Regions from separate parts of the Arthrobacter sp. 4R501 genome, predicted to be linked through region 2. Evidence: riboswitches for the same ligand, from Rfam matches in the RefSeq annotation. Region 2 holds a riboswitch; each other region holds the start of a gene.
What was found. A riboswitch is a leader RNA that binds a small molecule or an ion and turns the genes downstream of it on or off. The one in region 2 is predicted to bind thiamine pyrophosphate.

Region 1 (6,747 bases), on a different contig from region 2:
CCACCCCTTCTTCCTGCGCATAATCCGGGACGTCCCGGCCGGCAATCGAACCCGCCGTATAGATGGCCCGGCGGGTGGAGTTCGCGTACGGCGCGCTGATGGTGCTGGCGCGCAGCACAGCGGCGATGGCGTCCCGGAGGTCCCGCTCCCCGATGGTGGCCGGAGGCTCAATGGCCATCAGGGCCATGATCTGCAGCAGGTGGCTCTGGATCATGTCGCGCAGGGCACCGGCGGTGTCGTAATACCGCGCCCTTCCCTCCAGTGCCAGGTCCTCGTCGAAGATGATCTCGACCTTCTCCACATGCTCGCGGTTCCAGACGGGTTCCAGGAAATTGTTCGCAAAGCGCAGGCCCAGGATGTTGAGCACCGTCGCCTTGCCCAGGAAGTGGTCCACCCGGTGAATGTGGTCCTCCGCCACCAGCGCGGCGAGTGTGTGATTGAGGGAACGGGCCGAGGCAACACTTGCGCCGAACGGCTTCTCCATCACCAGCCGTGTTCCGGCCGGAACCTGGTCGCGGTGCAGGGACTCGCAGGCCAGCTGGCTGACATGAGGAGGCAACGCAAAATAGATCGCGGTGGGGCCTTCCAGGCCTGCCAACAAGGCCGCCAGGGCTCCATCCGCCGTAACATCCAGCTGGTGGTAGGGAGTAGCTTCCGCCAAGGCGGTGAGTGCCTTCTTGCCAGCCGCGTCGGCGGCCTCCACGGCGGGGGCGAAGGCTTCGTGGACCCGGGTTCGCCACTGTTCCGGCGTCCAGGCATCGGAGCCGGCGCCCACCAGGGTTAGGCCATCGGCGCGGCCGCTCGCCACCAGCCGGGCCAGTCCCGGGAGCAGGAGGCGTCCCGTCAGATCGCCTGAGGCACCCAGAATGAGCAGGGTTTTTACACTGGTTTGGCTGGTCACCCTGCCAGCATGCCATCCGGCAAGCCCGACTTGGTACCCTAGATAGTCGAGTCCCCCCTGTAAATCCACTGAAAGAAGTGCGCGGCGCGTGTTCAATTCACTCTCTGACCGGTTGACAGCAACCTTCAAGAATCTCCGTGGCAAGGGCCGCCTCACTGAGGCCGACGTCGATGCCACAGTCCGGGAGATCCGCCGCGCCCTCCTGGATGCCGATGTCGCCGTTCCCGTGGTGCGTGAGTTTACGGCCCGCGTCCGCGAGCGTGCCCTCGGGGCAGAGGTATCGGGGGCGCTGAACCCCAGCCAGCAGATCGTCAAGATCGTCAATGAGGAACTCGTTGAGATCCTCGGTGGCGAGACCCGCCGGATCCGCCTTGCCAAGACCGGTCCCACCATCATCATGCTGGCCGGCCTCCAGGGTGCCGGTAAGACCACCCTGGCGGGCAAGCTCGCCAAATGGCTCAAGGCGCAAGGCCACAGCCCCCTGCTGGTGGCATGTGATCTCCAGCGGCCCAATGCCGTCACCCAGCTACAGGTTGTCGGCAACCGCGCCGGCGTGCCCGTTTTCGCGCCGCACCCCGGAGCCACTTCGGAACTCGAGCACCCCGCTGGTGACCCGGTCGCCGTCGCCCGCGCCGGTGTCGAGGAAGCGCGCCAGAAGCTGCACGACGTCGTCATTGTCGACACCGCCGGGCGCCTCGGTGTTGACGCCGAGATGATGGAGCAGGCGAGCGAGATCCGCCGCGCCATCGTCCCCAATGAAGTGCTGTTCGTGATCGACGCCATGATCGGGCAGGACGCCGTGAACACGGCTGTGGCGTTTGACGAGGGTGTGAACTTCACCGGAATCGTGCTGTCAAAGCTCGACGGCGACGCCCGCGGCGGTGCCGCACTCTCGGTTGCGTCGGTCACCGGTAAGCCGGTTATGTTCGCCTCCACCGGCGAAGGCGTGGATGACTTTGAGCTGTTCCATCCGGACCGCATGGCCTCCCGCATCCTGGACATGGGTGACGTCCTCACCCTGATTGAGCAGGCCGAGAAGAACTGGGACAAGGACGAAGCCGCCCGGATGGCGAAGAAATTCGCCGACCAGGAAGACTTCACCCTGGACGACTTCCTCTCCCAGATGCAGCAGATCCGCAACATGGGCTCCATGAAGAAGATGCTCATGATGATGCCCGGAGCGCAGAACATCCGCGAGCAGCTGGAGAACTTCGACGAGCGCGAGATCGACCGGGTCGAAGCGATCGTCCGTTCCATGACGCCGCACGAACGAGTCGCCCCGAAGATCATCAACGGCTCCCGCCGGGCACGCATCGCCAGAGGTTCAGGCGTGCATGTCTCCGAGGTCAACGGCCTGCTGGAGCGCTTCGGCCAGGCCCAGAAGATGATGAAGAAGATGGCCCAGGGCGGCGGTATGCCGGGAATGCCAGGGATGCCCGGCATGGGCGGCCCCGGCGGTGCGCGGAAGGGCGGCAAGAACGCCCCGAAGAAGAAGGCCCGCTCAGGCAACCCTGCCAAGGCTGCCCAGGAGCTCAAGGACGCCGAGGCCCGTCGGGCCGGCGGGGCGAAGGCTCTTCCCACGGGGGCGGCGTTCGGCCAGCAGGGCGGCGACTTCGACCCTTCGCAGTTGAACCTGCCCAAGGGATTCGACAAGTTCCTCGGCAAGTAACCACCCCTCCCGACTGGGTAGCAGCAGGCGTCGTTGTGGGCACTCATAACAACACTGGCTGCTGCCCAATTGGGATGTCGGTGCCGTGGAATAGGGTTGGGTCATGTTCAAACAGCGGGTAGTGTTCGTGCACGGCGCCGGACCTTTCGGTGCCGCGGCGTGGCTGCGCCAGCACGGCATGGCCCTGACGTACGACGCCCTCTTCCTGCGGCGGCACGGTTTTGACCCCGTCGCTGAACCCGTGGAGTCCTCGTTCTCCGTAGATACCGCCATCATCCTGCGCTCACTTGCCGATGACGGCCGCGGGGCCGCTGGGGGCCATGTTGTTGCCCACGCCGAGGGCGCGATTGCGGCCATGATGGCTGCCGTCGAACGCCCCGAACTGGTGTATTCCCTCACGCTGGTAGAACCGGCGTGCCTGTCCCTAACCGCCGAACTGCCGGCCACGGCCGCGCACCGCGCCCTGATGCAACCGCTGTTCGACGTCCGGCACCAGCTCAGCGATGAAGACTTCCAACGTGAGTTCGTGCGGCGAATGTTCGCGGCGGACCTGCAGGAGCCCGCCACGCCGGAGGAAAAACGGTCGGCGCGCCGGCTCCGGTTGCAGGCGCCGTCCTGGGAGGCCCCGCTGCACATAGTTCCGGGCGTCCCCACCATGGTCCTTACGGGTGGGTGGGAACCGCTCTACGAGGAAATCGCCGGATATCTGCAGGAAACCGGTGCCCTGCACCGCATCGCTGCGGGAGGACACCGGCCCCAGGACTCTGCCGAAGGTGACCGTGCCATCCGGTCCTTCATCGCCGACGTCGGCAGGTCACGCTCGGTTCAGGCTTCCTGAGCCGTCAGTTCCCGGCCGGGATCCGAAGCTCGGGGAGGTAGACCTTTCCGCCGGCGGCCAGGAACTCCGCACTCTTTTCGCGCATCCCGCTGTAGGCCTCGGCAATGGCCGCCTGCGAATCGGCGGAACCGTATTCGTCCCTGATGTCCTGGCTGATCTTCATGGAGCAGAACTTCGGGCCGCACATGGAGCAGAAGTGGGCGGTTTTGGCCGGTTCGGCGGGCAGCGTCTCGTCATGGAAGGCCTCAGCCGTGACCGGGTCCAGGGACAGCGCGAACTGGTCGCGCCAGCGGAACTCGAACCTGGCCTTGGACAGGGCATCATCCCGTTCATGGGCGCCGGGGTGGCCTTTGGCAAGGTCTGCTGCGTGGGCGGCGATCTTGTAGGTGATCACTCCGGTTTTCACATCGTCCTTGTTCGGCAGGCCAAGGTGTTCCTTGGGCGTGACGTAACAAAGCATCGCCGTGCCGTACCGGGCGATTTCGGTGGCGCCGATGGCGGACGTGATGTGGTCGTAGCCGGGGGCAATATCCGTGACCAGCGGCCCCAACGTGTAGAACGGGGCGCCCTTGCAGAGTTCCTGCTGGCGTTCCACGTTCTCCCGCACCAGGTGGAACGGGACGTGCCCGGGACCTTCCACCATGACCTGCACATCGAATTCCCACGCCCGCTGGGTCAGTTCAGCCAGGGTGTCCAGCTCGGCGAACTGGGCGGCGTCGTTGGCGTCCGCCGTCGCCCCCGGGCGCAGTCCGTCGCCCAGGGAGAACGCGACGTCGTACTTGGCGAAGATCTCGCACAGCTCGTCGAAGTGGGTGTACAGGAAGTTCTCCTGGTGGTGCGCCAGGCACCACCCGGCCATGATCGCGCCGCCCCGGGAGACGATGCCGGTGACGCGGTTGGCCGTCAGCGGCACGTAACGCAGCAGCACACCGGCGTGGATGGTCATGTAGTCCACCCCCTGCTCGCACTGCTCAATGACGGTGTCCCGGTAGATCTCCCACGTCAGGGCGTTGGCCTCGCCGTTGACCTTCTCCAGCGCCTGATAAATGGGCACCGTACCGATGGGCACGGGAGAGTTGCGGATGAGCCATTCCCGGGTGGTGTGGATGTCATCGCCGGTGGACAGGTCCATCACCGTGTCAGCTCCCCACTGCGTGGCCCACTGGAGTTTGTCCACTTCCTCGGCAATGGAGCTGGTCACGGCCGAGTTGCCGATGTTGGCATTGATCTTCACCAGGAAGGCCTTGCCGATGATCATCGGTTCGGATTCCGGGTGGTTGATGTTGTTGGGGATGATGGCCCGGCCGGCCGCCACCTCGCTGCGGACCAGTTCCACGTCGCAATTCTCGCGGAGGGCGATGAACTGCATCTCGGGGGTGATGACACCCTGCCGCGCATAGTGCATCTGGGTGACGGTCTTGCCTTCGACGGCGCGGCGGGGCACCGGTTGCGCGCCCTTCCACTCCGCAGAGGCGGCGCCGCGGCGCACTGCCGACTTGCCGTCGTCGAGCAGGTTCCGTTCCCGTCCGCTGTACGGCGCGGTGTCGCCGCGGGCGGCGATCCACTCCGAGCGGAACGGGTTGAGGCCCACCACCGGATCACTGCCCGGACCGGCCGTGCGGTAGGTCCGGAAAGGCCCGTTCGCCTCCCCGTTCGGCGACGGTTCCAGCGCGATCTCGGTCACGGGTACCCGGATCCCGGTGGCCTCATCGTTGATAAACGCCAGCGAGTGGGACTTCAGTGACTGGGTTTCAGGCTGGAGCGTTTGATCCACGTCGGCTTCATTTTGGGCAGGGATCAGCTGTGTTTCTTGTGTATTCAATGAATACTCACTTCCTTCGCCGGCATTACCCGGACAGGTTCAACGGTCGCAGGCTGCGTCAGCCCGATCTCAGCCCCTGCAAGGGCTCCCGTGTGGTCAAGTCGAAGCTACCACAGCCGCTGCAGGATTTTGGAGGAACGCTTGAATTAAATTGAAGCTTCAAGTAAATTGGAAGTATAGCCGCCTTCCATCCGAAGGCCAACGGACCGGGAGTTTTCAAATGACTGCAGAAGCCACCAGCCGGGATCTCCTTCCTGCCGACCTCTCCATGGGCACCGTGATGCTCAAGGTGGGCAACATGAAGCTGATGACCGACTACTACCAGCGTGCGCTCGGCCTGGAGATCGTCGCGGAACAGGACGGCGGCGTCTATCTTGGCCGCCTTCAACGCCCGCTGGTCCATCTCGCGGCCGCCCCGTCTTTGAATCTGCCTGGCAGGGGAGAGGCCGGGCTGTTCCACACCGCACTGCTGTTTGACGACCAGGCTTCGCTTGCCGCCACGGTAGCCACCGCCGCCCAGTACGAACCCCGGTCCTTCACCGGCAGCGCCGACCACCTCGTCAGCGAGGCCTTCTACTTCAATGACCCCGAAGGCAACGGCGTCGAACTGTACTGGGACAGACCCCGCGAAAACTGGTCGTGGAACGGGAAAGATGTAGTGATGGACAGCCTGGCACTGCCGCCGAAGCGCTACCTCGAGCAGCACCTGACCCAGGAATCCGTGGCAGGCCAGCGGGCCAGCGAAGCCGGCGTGGGTCACGTCCACCTCCAGGTGGGCGACGTCCAGTCAGCGCACGATTTCTACGTCGGCACGCTGGGCTTCGAAAAGACCGCCGGCTGGCACGGGCAGGCACTGTTTGTCTCCGCGGGCCGGTATCACCACCACATGGCCATGAACGTCTGGAACAGCCGCGGAGCCGGTCCCCGCAAGGACACCCTGGGCCTCGGCGAAGTGCTCATCGAGGTCCCTTCCGGGGATGACGTCGGAGCGCTCGCGGACCGCCTGAAGGTCGCCGGTGTGGCCTCGCACCACACGGGCGCCGAGCTTCGCTTCGAGGACCCGTGGCGCAACAATATCCGTGCCACCGTCCGCTGAGTGCGGCTGCCAAATATGCGGCCTGCCTTGTACTAGGCTGATTCTGAACGGCCGGGGCGGCACTTGCTGCTGCCCTTCCAGGCCGCACCGTCGACGGAATGAGGGCTGTTCCCATGGGTTTCACTGAAGTTTTTGTTTCCACTCACGATGCCGCGCTGAAGCGGGCGGGCGTCCTGGATGCAGGCGGCTCCCCGGCGGGCCAGGCCCTGCGGATTCCCGGAATCAGCGATTTCGAAATCGAGCAGCTTGGCGACCTTGCCGGCGTTGCTGTGCACGCCGGTGGCGCGGACTACGAACTGGCCATGGTTGACGTGGCCAGCGATTCCCTCCTCGGGGTCCCGCCGGCCATGGTGCGTGCGCTCGCGGACCTGCTCAGCTACGAGACTGAAGGCGAAGGCCATGTCCTGGACGACGTCGCTGA
Region 2 (6,747 bases):
TGGCCAGCGGGTTGGCGCCCGTCAGCAGCGCGTGGTTGCCGCGGAGGGTCAGGGCATCCCTCATGCCGCACCTGCTTCCTGGCGGGCGCCACCGCGCGAGGCCGGGCCAAGCCGCAGTTCGGCCCCGCCCAGGACTGCGCTGAATTCCTGGTCGTGGGTCACGGAAACCACGGAGGTCCCGGCGTCGAGCAGTTCTGAGAGGAACGAGGCGAGCTCGGCCCAGGTGTTGGCATCCTGGCCGAACGTCGGCTCGTCGAGCACCAGCACACGCGGGTGCGCCGCGAGGACGGTGGCCACCGACAGGCGCCGCTTTTCGCCGCCCGACAGCGTGTACGGATTGGCGTCCACCAGGTGCGTCAGGCGCAGCCGTTCCAGCAGCTCATCAACCCGCTCCTCGCCATGCCCCAGGTGCCGCGGGCCGAACATCAGCTCGTCCAGCACGCGGCCGGTCACGAACTGGTGCTCAGGCTCCTGGAACACGGTTCCGATGCGGGAAATCAGCTCGTTGGCTTTCCATTTGAAGGGATCGATCCCGGCCCCCTCGGAAAGCTCGACGGCGGCTGACACCTTCCCCGCCACCGGCGCCAGAAGCCCGGCGAGTGTCAGCGCAAACGTTGACTTGCCGGCGCCGTTGGGCCCCGTGACGGTGAGTGCCTGGCCGGAACGGACCTGGGCCGTGATGCCCAGCTGCACCGGTACCGGCGGGATGGTCCGGAAGCCGCGGCGCCGCGGACGCTCGCGGGAGACGGCCAGGTCCTCGGTAGCCAGCAGCAGGTCACCTGAGCCTGTGGACACGCGGCGGCGGGTTGCCGGAACGTAGCCCGGCACCCAGACGCCTGCGCCGATCAGCATGTCCCGTGCCTCCGCGAGCACCTGGTCCGGCGGCCCGTCCAGCAGGACTGCGGACGTAGCGGGGGAAGCAGCGGAACCCGCTGCCGAGCCCGGCTGCAGCACCACAATCCGGTCCACCAGGTCCTTCCAGACGGACACGCGGTGTTCCACCACAACGAGGGTGGCACCGGTTTTGTCCAGGCAGCGGCCCACGGCGTCGCGGACTTCCAGCACGCCAGCGGGATCCAGGTTCGCGGTGGGCTCATCCAGCAGGATCAGCCCGGGCCGCATCGCGAGGATCCCGGCCAGCGCCAGGCGCTGCTTCTGCCCGCCGGACAGGGCCGACGTCGGGTGGTCCAGCGGGAGCCGGCCCGCACCAGCGCCGCCGTCGGCGTTCAAACCGGAGCCGGCATCAGCGCCGTCGCTGGCGTTCAAACCGCCGCCCCCGGCACTCCGCAGCCCGACGTCGTCGAGCGCTTCATGGACGCGCCGCCAGATCTCGTCCCGTGGAACGGCGAGGTTCTCGGCGCCGAAGGCGACGTCGTCACCTAGGCGCGACAGAACAACCTGCGTTTCCGGATCCTGCTGCATCAGGCCCGAGCGGCCGCGTTGCCCGCGGGGCACCACACCGTCGATCAGCAGCGAACCGGTTTCGTCGGCGTCGTCCTCTTCATCCCCCAGTACCCCTGCGAGCGCGTGCAGCAGCGTTGACTTGCCCGCGCCCGACGGGCCCAGCAGCAGCACCCGCTCGCCGGGAGCGATGTCGAGGTCGAGCCCTCGGACGGCGGGGGCGGAACGTCCGGCATGCCGCCAGCCCCAGCCACGGGCGGACACCGCGGCGGGGCGTACTCCGTAAGCGCCGGCGTCGGAAGCGGTCATCAGTTGAAGACGGGCTCCGACGCTGCCTTCCGGGACGCGAACGAGCTCAGCACGCCGGTCCTGGCCAGGCCGCGGGTGGCGATCCAGGACAGCGCGCCCGCAATCACCGCGCCGGAGATTGTGCAGAACACGATGTACGCGAGCTTGTCACCGGGCTCGTAGGCGATGTTCCAGCCCCACGGCAGGAACGAGTCATTGAGGCCGCAGAACAGGCCCGCGCCGGCACCGGCCAGCAGCGCGGCGATGAGGTTGTACTTCTGGTGCAGGAAGGACTTGAACCGGAAGTTGCCGTATACCAGCAGGAAGAACACCAGCTCGGCGCCCAGGCCCTGCAGGAGTCCGGAGATCAGCACCGTGGCGCCGTACTGCGAGCCCATGATGAGTTCGCCGGTGGCGGCCACCGCTTCGCAGAAGAGCGCCGCGCCGGGTTTGCGGATGATGAGCATGCCCAGCACTGCCGGGATCATCCAGCCGCCGGCGATCAGGCCGGTCAGCGGGGGGTAAACGGCGTTCATGGGGGCGGAGACGATGCCGGCGCCCTGGGACCAGGCCCAGAAGATCACGCCGCCGGTGATGGCGATGAGTGCCGCCACCACGATGTCCACAACGCGCCAGGTATTGCCGGTCTTTTTGATTGCTGCAGTTGTCATTTTGGTCCTCCTGAGGAACAGGAGGGGAAAGTGCCCCGGCGTGCGGCGCTGCCGCCGTTTCCGGACACTTCGAGAACTCGACTCCCTTGCGCCGGTACTAACCGGATCAGGTTCGAGGGTCTGCGGCTGTCCGCACTCTCAGCGCCCACCTGCGGTTCCCTGGCAATGCCAGTGATGTCCGACGGCGGCGCTCCCCTGTCGTAATAAATCTGCCCTGATGGGCGTGCTCCAGTTTACACCGCGGGCGGGGTAGATTGTGGGCCATGACTGCCAACAACCCGACTGTGACTGCGTTCAATCCCGATTCGACGGTGCCCCAGCCGGCGGGGCTGCTTGAGGCCCTGATTGCCCGGGTCGGAGCCGAGATCAACGAGCTGCAGTTTCCGCATTTCAGCAAGGACGACTCCCTCAACCTCGGGCTGCTCCTGGTGGAGCTGGGCAAGAGCCGGAAGCTGCCTATCGCGATCGACATCACCAAGGGCGAGCAGGTCCTTTTCCATGTTGCCCTGGACGGCGCCACCCCCGACAACGAGCACTGGATCCGGGCCAAGCAGCGCACCGCCGCCAGGTATGAGATCCCGTCGCTGCTGGTGGGCCTGCGCGGCAGGCTGCACGGCGGCCGGATCGAGGACCACGGCTGGTTCGACGAGTCCACCTACGCCCCGCACGGCGGCTGCTTCCCCGTCTACGTCGCCGGTGTGGGTGCAGTGGCCACGGTGACGGTCTCGGGCCTGCCCCAGCAGCAGGACCACGATCTGGTGGTGGAAGCCCTGCGGGAGATTCTGGAGTCCATGCAGCCGGGTTAGGCTAAAGGAAGTCCCGGATCCGCTCACAAGGAGTTCAACGAATGAACCTGTTCATCAAGCTGCTCGGCACTGCAATCAGCATCGGCGCCGGGTTCGTCGGCACCAAGGTGGTCAATACCGTGTGGGAAAAGTCCACCGGCCGGAAGCCTCCCACCGGCAAGGACGAAGACACTCCCACCACCCTGCGCTCGGCCCTGACGTTCGCGCTCATTTCGGCCTCGGTCAGCACCATCATCCAGGTGCTCGCCAACCGCGGCACCCAGCGGGCCATCACCCGCTTCGCCAAGTCCCAGGACATCGTCTGACCGCATCACCATCCCCTGAGTTTTTGTCCAGATAATCGGTTCAACCCGGCCGAGATACCCGATTATCTGGACAAAAACTCACACGGGACGCTGGGGCTGCGCGTGACGCTTCAGTCCCGCCGGCCGCCGTCGGACGCTTCATCCCTGGACGACTCATCCCGGGCCGATCGGGCCGCCTTCTGAACCACGGCTTCGAGTTCATCGGAGCTGAGCAGCTCACGGTGCAGGTGTTTGGTCCGGTAACCGGCGCGGCCCACCATATGGGCGGAAACCGGCACCGTCAGCAGCTGGAAAATCCAGGCCACCAGCAGCACCGGCCACACCCACCAGGTGCGCAGCTGCAGGCCGATGGCCGCCAGGAGCAGGAACAGCCCCAGCACCTGGGGCTTGGTGGCCGCGTGCATGCGGCTCAGCAGGTCCGGGAAGCGGAGCAGGCCCACGGCGGCGGCGAGCGACATGAGGGCACCCGCCACCAGGAACACCGCCGACACAGTATCGATGACGTTGTCAACCACGCTGGCGTCAGGATTCATTGGCTTGCTCCCGCCGGTCGGCCACGTAGCGCGCCACGGTTACCGACCCGATAAAGCCGACCACGGACAGCGCCACTAGCAGCATCAGGTTGTTCAGGTGCCGGTTGACGGCCATGTCGATGCACAGGGCCGCACCGAGGATCGCGAGCAGGACGTCGGAGGCCAGCACCCTGTCCAGCAGCGACGGGCCGCGGGAGATCCTGATGATGGCTCCCGCCGCTGCCAGCGAAAGAATGACTGCCGTGACAGCCAGGACAGTCTGCATCATGCTGCGGCCTCCTGCCGGATTGCTTCGAGTTCTTCGCGGGTGCCCATGATCCTGATCAGGCCCGCTTCGATGGAGCGGACTTCCTGGCGCAGGTTCTCGACTTCTTCCGGGCTGCTGACATTGAGCGCATGGAGGTACAGGGTGGACGTTGACCGGTCCACTTCCACCACCAGCGAGCCCGGGATCAGCGAAATCACGTGCCCGGTGGCGGTGACCATCAGGTCCTGGTGGCTCCTCAACGGCACCGCGACGACGGCGTTGATGACCCGCGGGCCGCGGACAGCCGCCAAGTACATCACCTCAACGCTGGCTGCCGCCACCCTGCCCAGGAAACGCAGGGCAAATGGCACTGCATAAAGAATGTTGAACCTGCCGCTGAGTTCCACCGGCGGCAGGTAGAAGATCCGGGCCACGAGCACGGCCAGCAACGCGCCGAAGAGCAGGTTGCCGGGGCTGAAGTCCTGCCACAGGGCGCCCCAGACAATCACCAGCCATACCAGCAGGGGCAGTTCCTGGCGGAGGGAAATCCGGCGGCGGCTCATTTGCCCCCACCGTTCTTCAGGGCCAGCGGGGGAACGTCCGTGTCCTCGCCCAGCACGGCCTGGATGTAGGCGGACCTGTCCAGCATTTCGTGGGCGGCCTGGTCCGAGACAGTGAACAACGGGCCCGCAAAAACAGTGAGTGACACGCCCAGGACCACCAGGCCCAGGGTTGAGCCCACCATGGTGCGGGGCAGCAGCGTGACGTTTTTGCGGCCGGCCCGGCTGCCCGTATCCGAATCCTCCGGCTCGGCCAGCAGGACGGGGTCCGGGTGCTCGGCGTCCGAGGGCTTGCGCCAGAAGGCGCGGTTCCAGACCCGCGCGACGGCCAGCAATGTCAGGAGGCTGGTGACCACACCGCCGACCACCAGGGCGTAGGCCAGGGGTGTGCCCAGTTCGATGCCCGCCTGGATGAGCCCCACTTTCCCCAGGAAACCGGAGAACGGCGGGATCCCGGCAAGGTTCATGGCGGGGATAAAGAAGAGCAGGGCCAGGATGGGTGACAGCTTGGCGAGGCCTGCCAGCCGGTCCACGGAGGAGCTGCCGCCACGGCGCTCGATCAGGCCCGTAACCAGGAAGAGGCTGGTCTGGATGGTGATGTGGTGGGCCACGTAGAACACGGCGGCGCCCAGCCCGGCCACCGAGGACATCGCCAGGCCGAACACCATGTAGCCGATGTGGCTGACCAGGGTGAAGGACAACAGACGTTTGATGTCGCTCTGGGCCAAGGCACCCAGGATTCCCACCACCATGGTCAGCAGCGCCGCCACCATCAGCGGGGTGTTCAGGCTGTCCCCGGGGAAGAGCAGGGTCTCCGTGCGCACCATCGCGTAGACGCCCACTTTGGTCAGCAGGCCGGCGAACACGGCGGTGACCGGCGCCGGCGCCGTGGGGTAGGAGTCAGGCAGCCAGAACGAGAGCGGGAACACGGCCGCCTTGATACCGAAGGCCACCAGGAGCATCACGTGCAGCAGGGTCCGGGTTCCCTCGTCCAGGTCCGCGAGCTTGATGGCGAGGTCGGCCATGTTCACGGTTCCGGTGGCGCCGTAGACCATGGCGATGGAGATCAGGAACAGCACCGAGGACACTACGGAGACCACCACGTAGGTGACGCCGGCGCGGATGCGGGGGCCGGTCCCGCCCAGTGTCATCAGCACATAGCTTGCCGTCAGCAGGATCTCGAAGCCGACGTACAGGTTGAACAGGTCCCCGGACAGGAACGCGTTGGAGACCCCGGCCACCAGGATCAGGTAGGTGGGGTGGAAGATCGACACCGGCGCGTCCTGGTCGCCGTCGGCCATGCCCTGCCCCGTGGCGTAGACCAACACAGCGAGGCTAATGGCCGACGACACCACGAGCATGAGGGACGAGAACTGGTCCACCACCATGGTGATGCCCCACGGCGGCAGCCAGCCGCCGATGGTCACGGCGGCCGTTCCGCCGTCCCACACGGAGGCCAGCAGCAGGCACTCCAGCAGGAGGGTCAGGGACAGCACGCCGATGCTGACCGTGCGCTGGGCGCGGGAGTGCCGGATCAGCAGGAAGGCCAGGGCGGCACCGAGGACGGGAAGTATGACGGCGAGCGGGGCAAAACTTGCGATGTTCACTTCACACCTCCGTCGGGACCAGGGGTTACGTTCCGCGAGCCGGGTTGCTCTTCAGCGGCGGCATCCGCGGCAGGAATCTTCTTGGCACCGGCCGTGACGGAACCCCCGGCCCCTTCCGGGCCGTCCGCCGCCGTGGGGTGGTTCGAGACCGTGCTCCCGTCGCCGCCAAGCATGGTCAGGGGAAACTCGGAAGTCTCGGCCGGGATCGGTGCGTCGTCCTCCGCGTCGAAGCGGGGGGTCTCGGCGACGCGGAGGTCCTCGACGTCGTCCTGGATCTCGTCCTGGCGGGCCAGGACCCACGTGCGGTAGATGATGCCGAGCATAAATGC
Region 3 (6,747 bases), on a different contig from region 2:
TCCACCTTGTTGTTGCGGAAGGCGCGGAGCGCCTGCTCACGGGCGCCCTGGCCCAGGTCGCCGTGGATGGCGGCGGCGGCGAAGCCGCGGTCCACGAGCTCCTCGGCAACCTTCGCGGCGGTGCGCTTGGTTTTGGTGAAGATGATGGTCCGGCCGCGGCCGCGTGCCTGCAGGATGCGGGCAACGACCTCGATCTTGTCCATGCTGTGGGCACGGTAGATGAGCTGGCGGATGTCGCGCTTGGTGAGGCCCTCGTCGTCCGGATCAGCGGCCCGGATGTGGGTGGGCTGCGTCATGTAGCGGCGGGCCATGGCGATGACCGGGCCGGGCATGGTGGCAGAGAACAGCAGGGTCTGGCGGACTGCAGGGGTACCGGCGATGAGGGTTTCCACGTCCGGCAGGAAGCCGAGGTCCAGCATTTCGTCGGCCTCGTCGAGGATGACCATCTTGACGTTCTTCAGGACCAGGTGCTTCTGCTTGTAGAGGTCGATGAGGCGGCCGGGAGTACCGACAACTACCTCGACGCCGTTCTGCAGGGCCTCCACCTGGGGCTCGTAGGCGCGGCCGCCGTAGATGGTAGTGATGCGGGCGTTCCGCTTGCGGGAAGCGTTCTGGAGATCATTGGCCACCTGGACGGCCAGCTCGCGGGTGGGCACGATGACCAGGGCCTGCGGTGCACCCGGAACGGCGAGCTTGTCGTAGCCGGCGTCGTCCGGACCCACCACGCGCTGCAGCGCGGGAATGCCGAAGCCGAGGGTCTTGCCGGTGCCGGTCTTGGCCTGCCCGATGATGTCGTGGCCCGAAAGCGCCACCGGCAGGGTCATGGCCTGGATGGGGAAGGGGTGGGTGATCCCGGCGTCGGCGAGGGACTCCACGATGTCGGCGCGGACGTTGTAGTCGGCGAAGGATTTCTCCTCGATCTCGTGCGGCTTCTCGTCCGAGATGATGGTTTCTTCGGGTTCGATCGTCTCGATGCCGGAGTCGTCAGTCAGGATCTGGTGGGTATGCAATTCACTCACAGGGGAGTTTCCTTATTCATTTGGGCATTGGCGCTGCCTGCTCAACGGGCCGGCCAACGTGGCCGTTCCGGAGCACGCTCGAAGCGCGCAAGCAAATCCAGTGGAAGCCGATCGCGGGCTATCAAAATGCTGGCACTGGTGACCAACGGGTGCATCTCAAGATCGCGTAGGGGCGGGCTTGTTGAATTCAAATCAAGGAAATCAACGACCGGGCATCCATATCTACTTCTTCAGTCTAGCCGTACGGACCCTGAATCCCGGCTTTGGGCCGATCAGGTGGCGCGCAAGACCTTTAGGCCAGCAGCTCGAAGTGGACCTCGCGGGCAGCGATGTCGGAAGAGATCAGGCGGACCCGCACCTTGGTGCCGGATTCCAGGTCACCGCCGCACCGGGCCGTCACGGCGGGTTCGGCGATCTGGATGATCCCCGAGGGGCCGTTTCCATTTTTTGCGGCTCCGTTCCTGGTGCCGTTGCCGTTTTTCCCGTTGCCGTTGTCCTTCTGCGGCTTGGAGCCGGAAATCACGATCGCATCGAATTCCTGGCCCACATGGTTGACCAGGAGCGCGGCCTCCACGGTGTCCAGCGCCATGCGTTCCATCCGCGATGCCAGCTGGTCGGATTCGGCCATGATCTCCGGCAGGGACGGCAGGGCTTCCCGCGCCCAGTCCGGTACCGGCTTGCCGTTGCTCAGGGCTTCGCAGATCACCAGGACAAAACGGTCGATCAGACGCCGGAGCGGTGCCGTGGTGTGGGCATAGGCAGCGCCGATGGCGGACTGGATGGCCTCTTTCGGGACTGTGCCGTCGAACGCCGTGTAGCTGGCGCCGCGGAACAGCATGCCGGCGGAGTGCAGGATGGCCAGTTGCCGGGGCTCGGTCGGGTCAAGGCTGCGGAGGTATTCGCCGTAGCTGATCTTGCCGTCCCACGGCTTGCCCAATGCCTCAGTCTGGATGCGGAAGTGACGCAGGGAGCGCACGTCCGGGGCGGGCATGGTGCGAAGGATGCCCACTTCTCCCGCCAGCATCAGGTCTGCCGCCGCCATCCCCGTCATCAGGGAGATCTGGGCGTTCCAGTCCTCCACCGGAAGCTGCGGCGCCGCGGCAATCCGGTAGCCGCCGTCGGGCAGCTGCACGATTTCCTGCTCGGGCATGTTCAGGCTGGCGCCGCCGCGCTGCCGCTCCAGTTCAACGCGCTTGAGGCCCACTTCCTTCAGGAGCTGCAGGACAGGGCCGGCCGTCCCGGCGTCGAGTTCGGCCTGGACTCCCTTGTAGCTCAGCTTGGCCCGGCTGCGGATGGTGGCCCTCTGGACGCTCACAGTGGAGACCTGCGCGGCGTCGTCCAGCCCGAACTCCCAGACGTAGGCGGAACACAGCTGGCCGGCCAGAAGGCTGCCTGCCCCTTCGCTGATGACTTCCGGGTGCAGCGGGATACGGCCGTCAGGGGCGTAGAACGTCTGGCCGCGGCGCCGGGTCTCTGCGTCCAGTCCGCCGCCGGGGCGGACAAAGGACGGCACGTCAGCGATGGCGTAAAGCACCCGGTAGCCAGTGGCCGCACGTTCGATGAACAGCGCCTGGTCCAGGTCAGTGGACGACGCCGGATCGATAGTGAGGAAGGCCACTTCCGTCAGGTCAGCACCCGGCAACTCGTGCGCGGCCACTGCCGCTTCCGCGTCCCGGACCGCCTCCGCCGGGTAGGGCCCCGGCAGTTCCAGCTCGGTCCGCAGGGCGCTCAGCGCCGCCGCGAGGTCGTTCGTTTGCTCGTGGACATTGGGGGCCAACCTATGATGTGACACGAAAATCAGGTTAGCTCGATTTCCACGGATCGTGCACGCCCGCCGCCCGCCACGCGGGGGATTGTCAGGATGCGCCGGCGTCCAGGGCCGCCAGGAGTGCCACGGCCGCCGCTGCGGGGTCGGAGGCTTCGGTGATGGCACGCACCACAACAATCCTGCCGGCGCCGGCCTCCACCACCTGCTCCACGTTGCCGAGATCGATGCCTCCGATGGCAAACCAGGGCAGCGTGGCCTGGGTGCCACCGGCAGCGCGGACGGCTTCGGCCGCGTACCGCACCAGGTCAAGGCCGACGGCGGCCCGGCCCGGTTTCGTCGGAGTGGCCCAGACCGGTCCTACGCAGAAGTAGTCCAGGCCGCCTTGGTCAGTCAGCCCACCGGACAGCCGGATGGCCCCTTCGATCTGCTCGGCGGTGTGCGTGGAAAGGCCGATCACGGCTGGTGCCCCGAGCAGCGTGCGTGCGGAAGCGACCGGCAGATCCTTCTGCCCGATGTGGAAGACGGGGGCGCCGGAGAGCAGCGCGATATCGGCACGGTCATTGACTGCCCACAGCTTTCCGTGGCGTTCGGCCGCGGCCTGAAGCACGGCCAGCAGCTCCAGCTCCTCGGCTGCCTCGATGGCCTTGTCCCGGAGCTGGATGATGTCCACGCCGCCGGCAAACGCCGCGTCCACAAACTCGCCAAAGTCCCCGCGGTCCCGGCGCGCGTCGGTGCACAGGTACAGCCTGGCGCTGTGCGGGAGGCCGGTGTTTGTGCCGCCGGCGGGGTCTGTTCCGGTCACGGATTCGGGAGCGGCGGAGGGGGCGGAGGGTGTGCCTGCAGCGGCGAAGGATTGCGCGTTCATGGAAACCAGCCTAAGTCCCCTAAACTGGGCGGGTACTGCGGGAGCCCGTTGCAGCCGTCACAAAGCGGCCGGGCTGAGAGGGCGTCAGAGCCGACCGCTTGACCTGATCCGGCTAGTACCGGCGTAGGGAAGGAACATATGCCCCCCGCGATAAGCAGCCCAGCTGAGCCCGCACCAGCCAGCCCGGCCACCGCCCTGCACGCCGACGTGGCCGTCATCGGCGGCGGAGTTATCGGCCACGCCATAGCCTGGGAAGTCCGGCGATCCGGCCGTTCCGTCGTGCTGATCGATGACGCTCCCGGCAACGGCGCCAGCTGGGCAGCCGCCGGCATGCTGGCCCCTGTGAGCGAACTGCACTACCAGGAGGAAGACCTCCTTGAGCTGATGCTGGCATCCTCCGGCCTGTGGCCTGCCTTTGCGGCGGACCTCGCCCTGGCAGGGGCTGGCGATGCCGGATATCTGACGACGCCGACCCTCGCCATCGGCGCGGACGCTGCGGACCGCCGGGCACTGATGGACCTGCGGGCCGTGCAGCAGGCCAGCGGCCTGGTGGTGGAACCCCTGACTGTCCGTGAGGCCAGGACCAGGGAATCCCTGCTCAGCCCGGCCATATCCTGCGCCTTGGACATCCCCGCCGACCACCAGGTGGATCCACGGAAACTCGTGGCGTGCCTCCAGGAAGTCCTGGCTCTCCACGAACCGGGAGCAGGAACCGCCGTGGCAGGTGCCCGCGCGGGATTCGCCGTTGACCAGCGCGCCGCTGCCCTGCTCTGGGAGGACGGCCGCGTCATCGGCGTGAAGCTCGCCCACGGCGGGACTGTCCAGGCCAAGGAGACCATCGTGGCCAACGGATTGCAGGCGGCGTCGCTGGATGGCCTGCCGGGTGGACTCAACCTGCCGCTGCGCCCCGTCTACGGTGACATCCTGCGGCTGGCTGTTCCGCAGCACCTGCGCCCGCTCCTCACCTCCACTGTCCGCGGAATGGTCCACGGCGTGCCGGTCTACATCGTTCCCCGGCAGGACGGCACCGTGGTGATCGGGGCAACACAGCGGGAAGACGCGCTCGCCGGGACAGGCGACGGTGCTGTCTCGGCCGGCGGTGTCTACCAGCTGCTGCGTGACGCCCAGGTCCTGGTGCCGGCCGTCTCGGAGCTTGAACTCCTGGAATGCACGGCACGGGCAAGACCGGCGACCCCGGACAACGCACCCCTCCTCGGCCGCGTACCGGTTTCCGCACAAGGGACGGGGAACACGGGGAAAGTTGCCGGGCTGATTGTTGCCACCGGGTTCTTCCGCCACGGAGTGCTGCTTGCACCGGCGGCGGCGGCCATCTGCCGGGACCTGCTGGATGGCCGGACGGACCCGCGATGGGGGGCCCTCAGCCCGGCCCGCTTTTCAGGAAAGCACCACGTAGCCGGCCTACAGGCCCCACGCAAGGACATCAGCAGCACGAAGGCCCTCGACCCACAGAAGGAATCAGCATGAACATCACCCTCAACGGCTCGCGCCATTCCGTGGCGGACGACGCCTCCATCACCACCCTCATCAGCCAGATCACTGGCCGTCCCCTCGCGGCCAACGGCCAGTCAACGGACGGGCAGAAACTCGGCGTCGCCGTCGCCCATAACTCCGAAGTAGTACCCCGCAGCCAGTGGTTCGTCACGGCGCTCGCCGAAGGTGACGACGTCGAACTGGTCACAGCAGTCCAGGGAGGCTGACACCATGACAGTAACCAGCAACATCAGCACACAGAACCTGCCAGAGGCCGCCGACAGGCTGGTCATCGACGGCGTCGAGCTCGGCTCCCGCCTCATCATGGGCACCGGTGGTGCCCCCAGCCTCGACGGGCTCGGCGCCGCCCTGCTGGCCTCTGGAACCGAGCTGACCACGGTGGCCATGCGCCGCTATTCGCCGGCTGAATCGGGGTCCCTTTTCCAGCTCCTGGTGGACCACGGGATCCGGATCCTGCCCAACACCGCTGGCTGCTTCACGGCCCGGGATGCGGTCATGACGGCGGAGCTGGCCCGCGAAGCGCTGGAAACCGACTGGCTCAAGCTGGAAGTCATCGCCGACGAACAAACCCTGCTGCCGGACGCCGTGGAGCTGGTGGACGCTACGGAACAGCTTGTGAACCGGGGCTTCAAAGTGTTCGCCTACACCAACGATGACCCGGTCCTGGCGCTGCGGCTGGAAAACCTGGGTGCCACCGCGGTCATGCCGCTCGGAGCGCCCATCGGCACCGGCCTGGGAATCCTGAATCCACACAACATCGAGCTGATCGTCTCGCGCGCCTCGGTGCCCGTGGTGCTGGACGCCGGCATCGGCACGGCGTCCGATGCCGCCCTGGCCATGGAGCTTGGCTGTGATGCCGTGCTGCTGGCCACCGCGGTCACGCGGGCGCAGAACCCGGCACTCATGGGGGAGGCCTTCAAACACGCCGTCATCGCCGGTAGGCTGGCGAAAGCGGCCGGCAGGATTCCGCGCCGCGAGCACGCCCTGGCGTCATCGGCCATGGAAGGCCGGGCAGAGTTTCTCTAGGCCGCTTTCTCCAGGCCCGGCGCCCTCGGCCAAACGCCGGGGCGGCTCACCGGACGAATCGAGGAGGCCGCCATGGCTGGCAAGCACGACATACTCACACACGAGCGGATCGAGGCCGTCCTCGCCACGCTGCCCGACTGGCAGTACCGGCAGGGCGGGCTCGTTGCTGTCTATAAGACGCCGACGGCGGCCGCCGCACTGGAGCTGATTGCCGCCGTCGGACGCCTGGCGGAAGAACAGAACCACCACCCGGACCTTGACTGGCGCTACAACAGGGTGCATCTGCGCTACACGTCCCATGACGCCGGCGGCGAGGTCACTGAGCGGGATGCCGCTGCTGCCTCGGCCGTGAGTGCTGCTGCCGTTCGGCTCGGCGCCACAGCCCAGCCCGTGGGTTAAGCCGCCGGGTTAAGGACCGTGACCACGCACCCCGCTGGGGTGGTGGTCACGGTTCTTAAGGAAAAGGGGGCGGCCTAAAGCTTGAGCGCCTGCGTCAGCCGCCGCGTATCGTGGCTTTCGCGCGTCCGGCCCAGGTAGATGACCGTCCCGATGGCAGC

Region 1: linked by a shared signal. The riboswitch ahead of thiC (phosphomethylpyrimidine synthase ThiC) and the one ahead of CXR02_RS18195 (ECF transporter S component) in region 2 are both predicted to bind thiamine pyrophosphate.
Region 3: linked by a shared signal. The riboswitch ahead of thiO (glycine oxidase ThiO) and the one ahead of CXR02_RS18195 (ECF transporter S component) in region 2 are both predicted to bind thiamine pyrophosphate.

Annotation. Positions count from the first base shown of each region.
Region 1 is NZ_PJIW01000005.1:241,490-248,236, forward strand. Features, by position in the region: gene CXR02_RS06670 (glucose-6-phosphate dehydrogenase) at 1-901, opposite strand, end outside; gene ffh (signal recognition particle protein) at 990-2,570, shown strand; gene CXR02_RS06680 (alpha/beta fold hydrolase) at 2,674-3,408, shown strand; gene thiC (phosphomethylpyrimidine synthase ThiC) at 3,413-5,182, opposite strand; TPP riboswitch at 5,225-5,332, opposite strand; gene CXR02_RS06690 (VOC family protein) at 5,451-6,326, shown strand; gene CXR02_RS06695 (hypothetical protein) at 6,440-6,747, shown strand, end outside.
Region 2 is NZ_PJIW01000020.1:69,360-76,106, forward strand. Features, by position in the region: gene CXR02_RS18185 (energy-coupling factor transporter transmembrane protein EcfT) at 1-64, opposite strand, end outside; gene CXR02_RS18190 (ABC transporter ATP-binding protein) at 61-1,710, opposite strand; gene CXR02_RS18195 (ECF transporter S component) at 1,710-2,360, opposite strand; TPP riboswitch at 2,426-2,567, opposite strand; gene CXR02_RS18200 (heme-degrading domain-containing protein) at 2,624-3,166, shown strand; gene CXR02_RS18205 (DUF4235 domain-containing protein) at 3,208-3,471, shown strand; gene mnhG (monovalent cation/H(+) antiporter subunit G) at 3,582-4,004, opposite strand; gene CXR02_RS18215 (monovalent cation/H+ antiporter complex subunit F) at 3,994-4,272, opposite strand; gene CXR02_RS18220 (Na+/H+ antiporter subunit E) at 4,269-4,814, opposite strand; gene CXR02_RS18225 (Na+/H+ antiporter subunit D) at 4,811-6,418, opposite strand; gene CXR02_RS18230 (Na(+)/H(+) antiporter subunit C) at 6,415-6,747, opposite strand, start outside.
Region 3 is NZ_PJIW01000010.1:76,553-83,299, forward strand. Features, by position in the region: gene CXR02_RS11700 (DEAD/DEAH box helicase) at 1-1,019, opposite strand, end outside; gene CXR02_RS11705 (RNB domain-containing ribonuclease) at 1,312-2,811, opposite strand; gene thiE (thiamine phosphate synthase) at 2,876-3,652, opposite strand; TPP riboswitch at 3,680-3,800, shown strand; gene thiO (glycine oxidase ThiO) at 3,791-5,137, shown strand; gene thiS (sulfur carrier protein ThiS) at 5,134-5,370, shown strand; gene CXR02_RS11725 (thiazole synthase) at 5,375-6,190, shown strand; gene CXR02_RS11730 (4a-hydroxytetrahydrobiopterin dehydratase) at 6,263-6,589, shown strand; gene CXR02_RS11735 (hypothetical protein) at 6,664-6,747, opposite strand, start outside.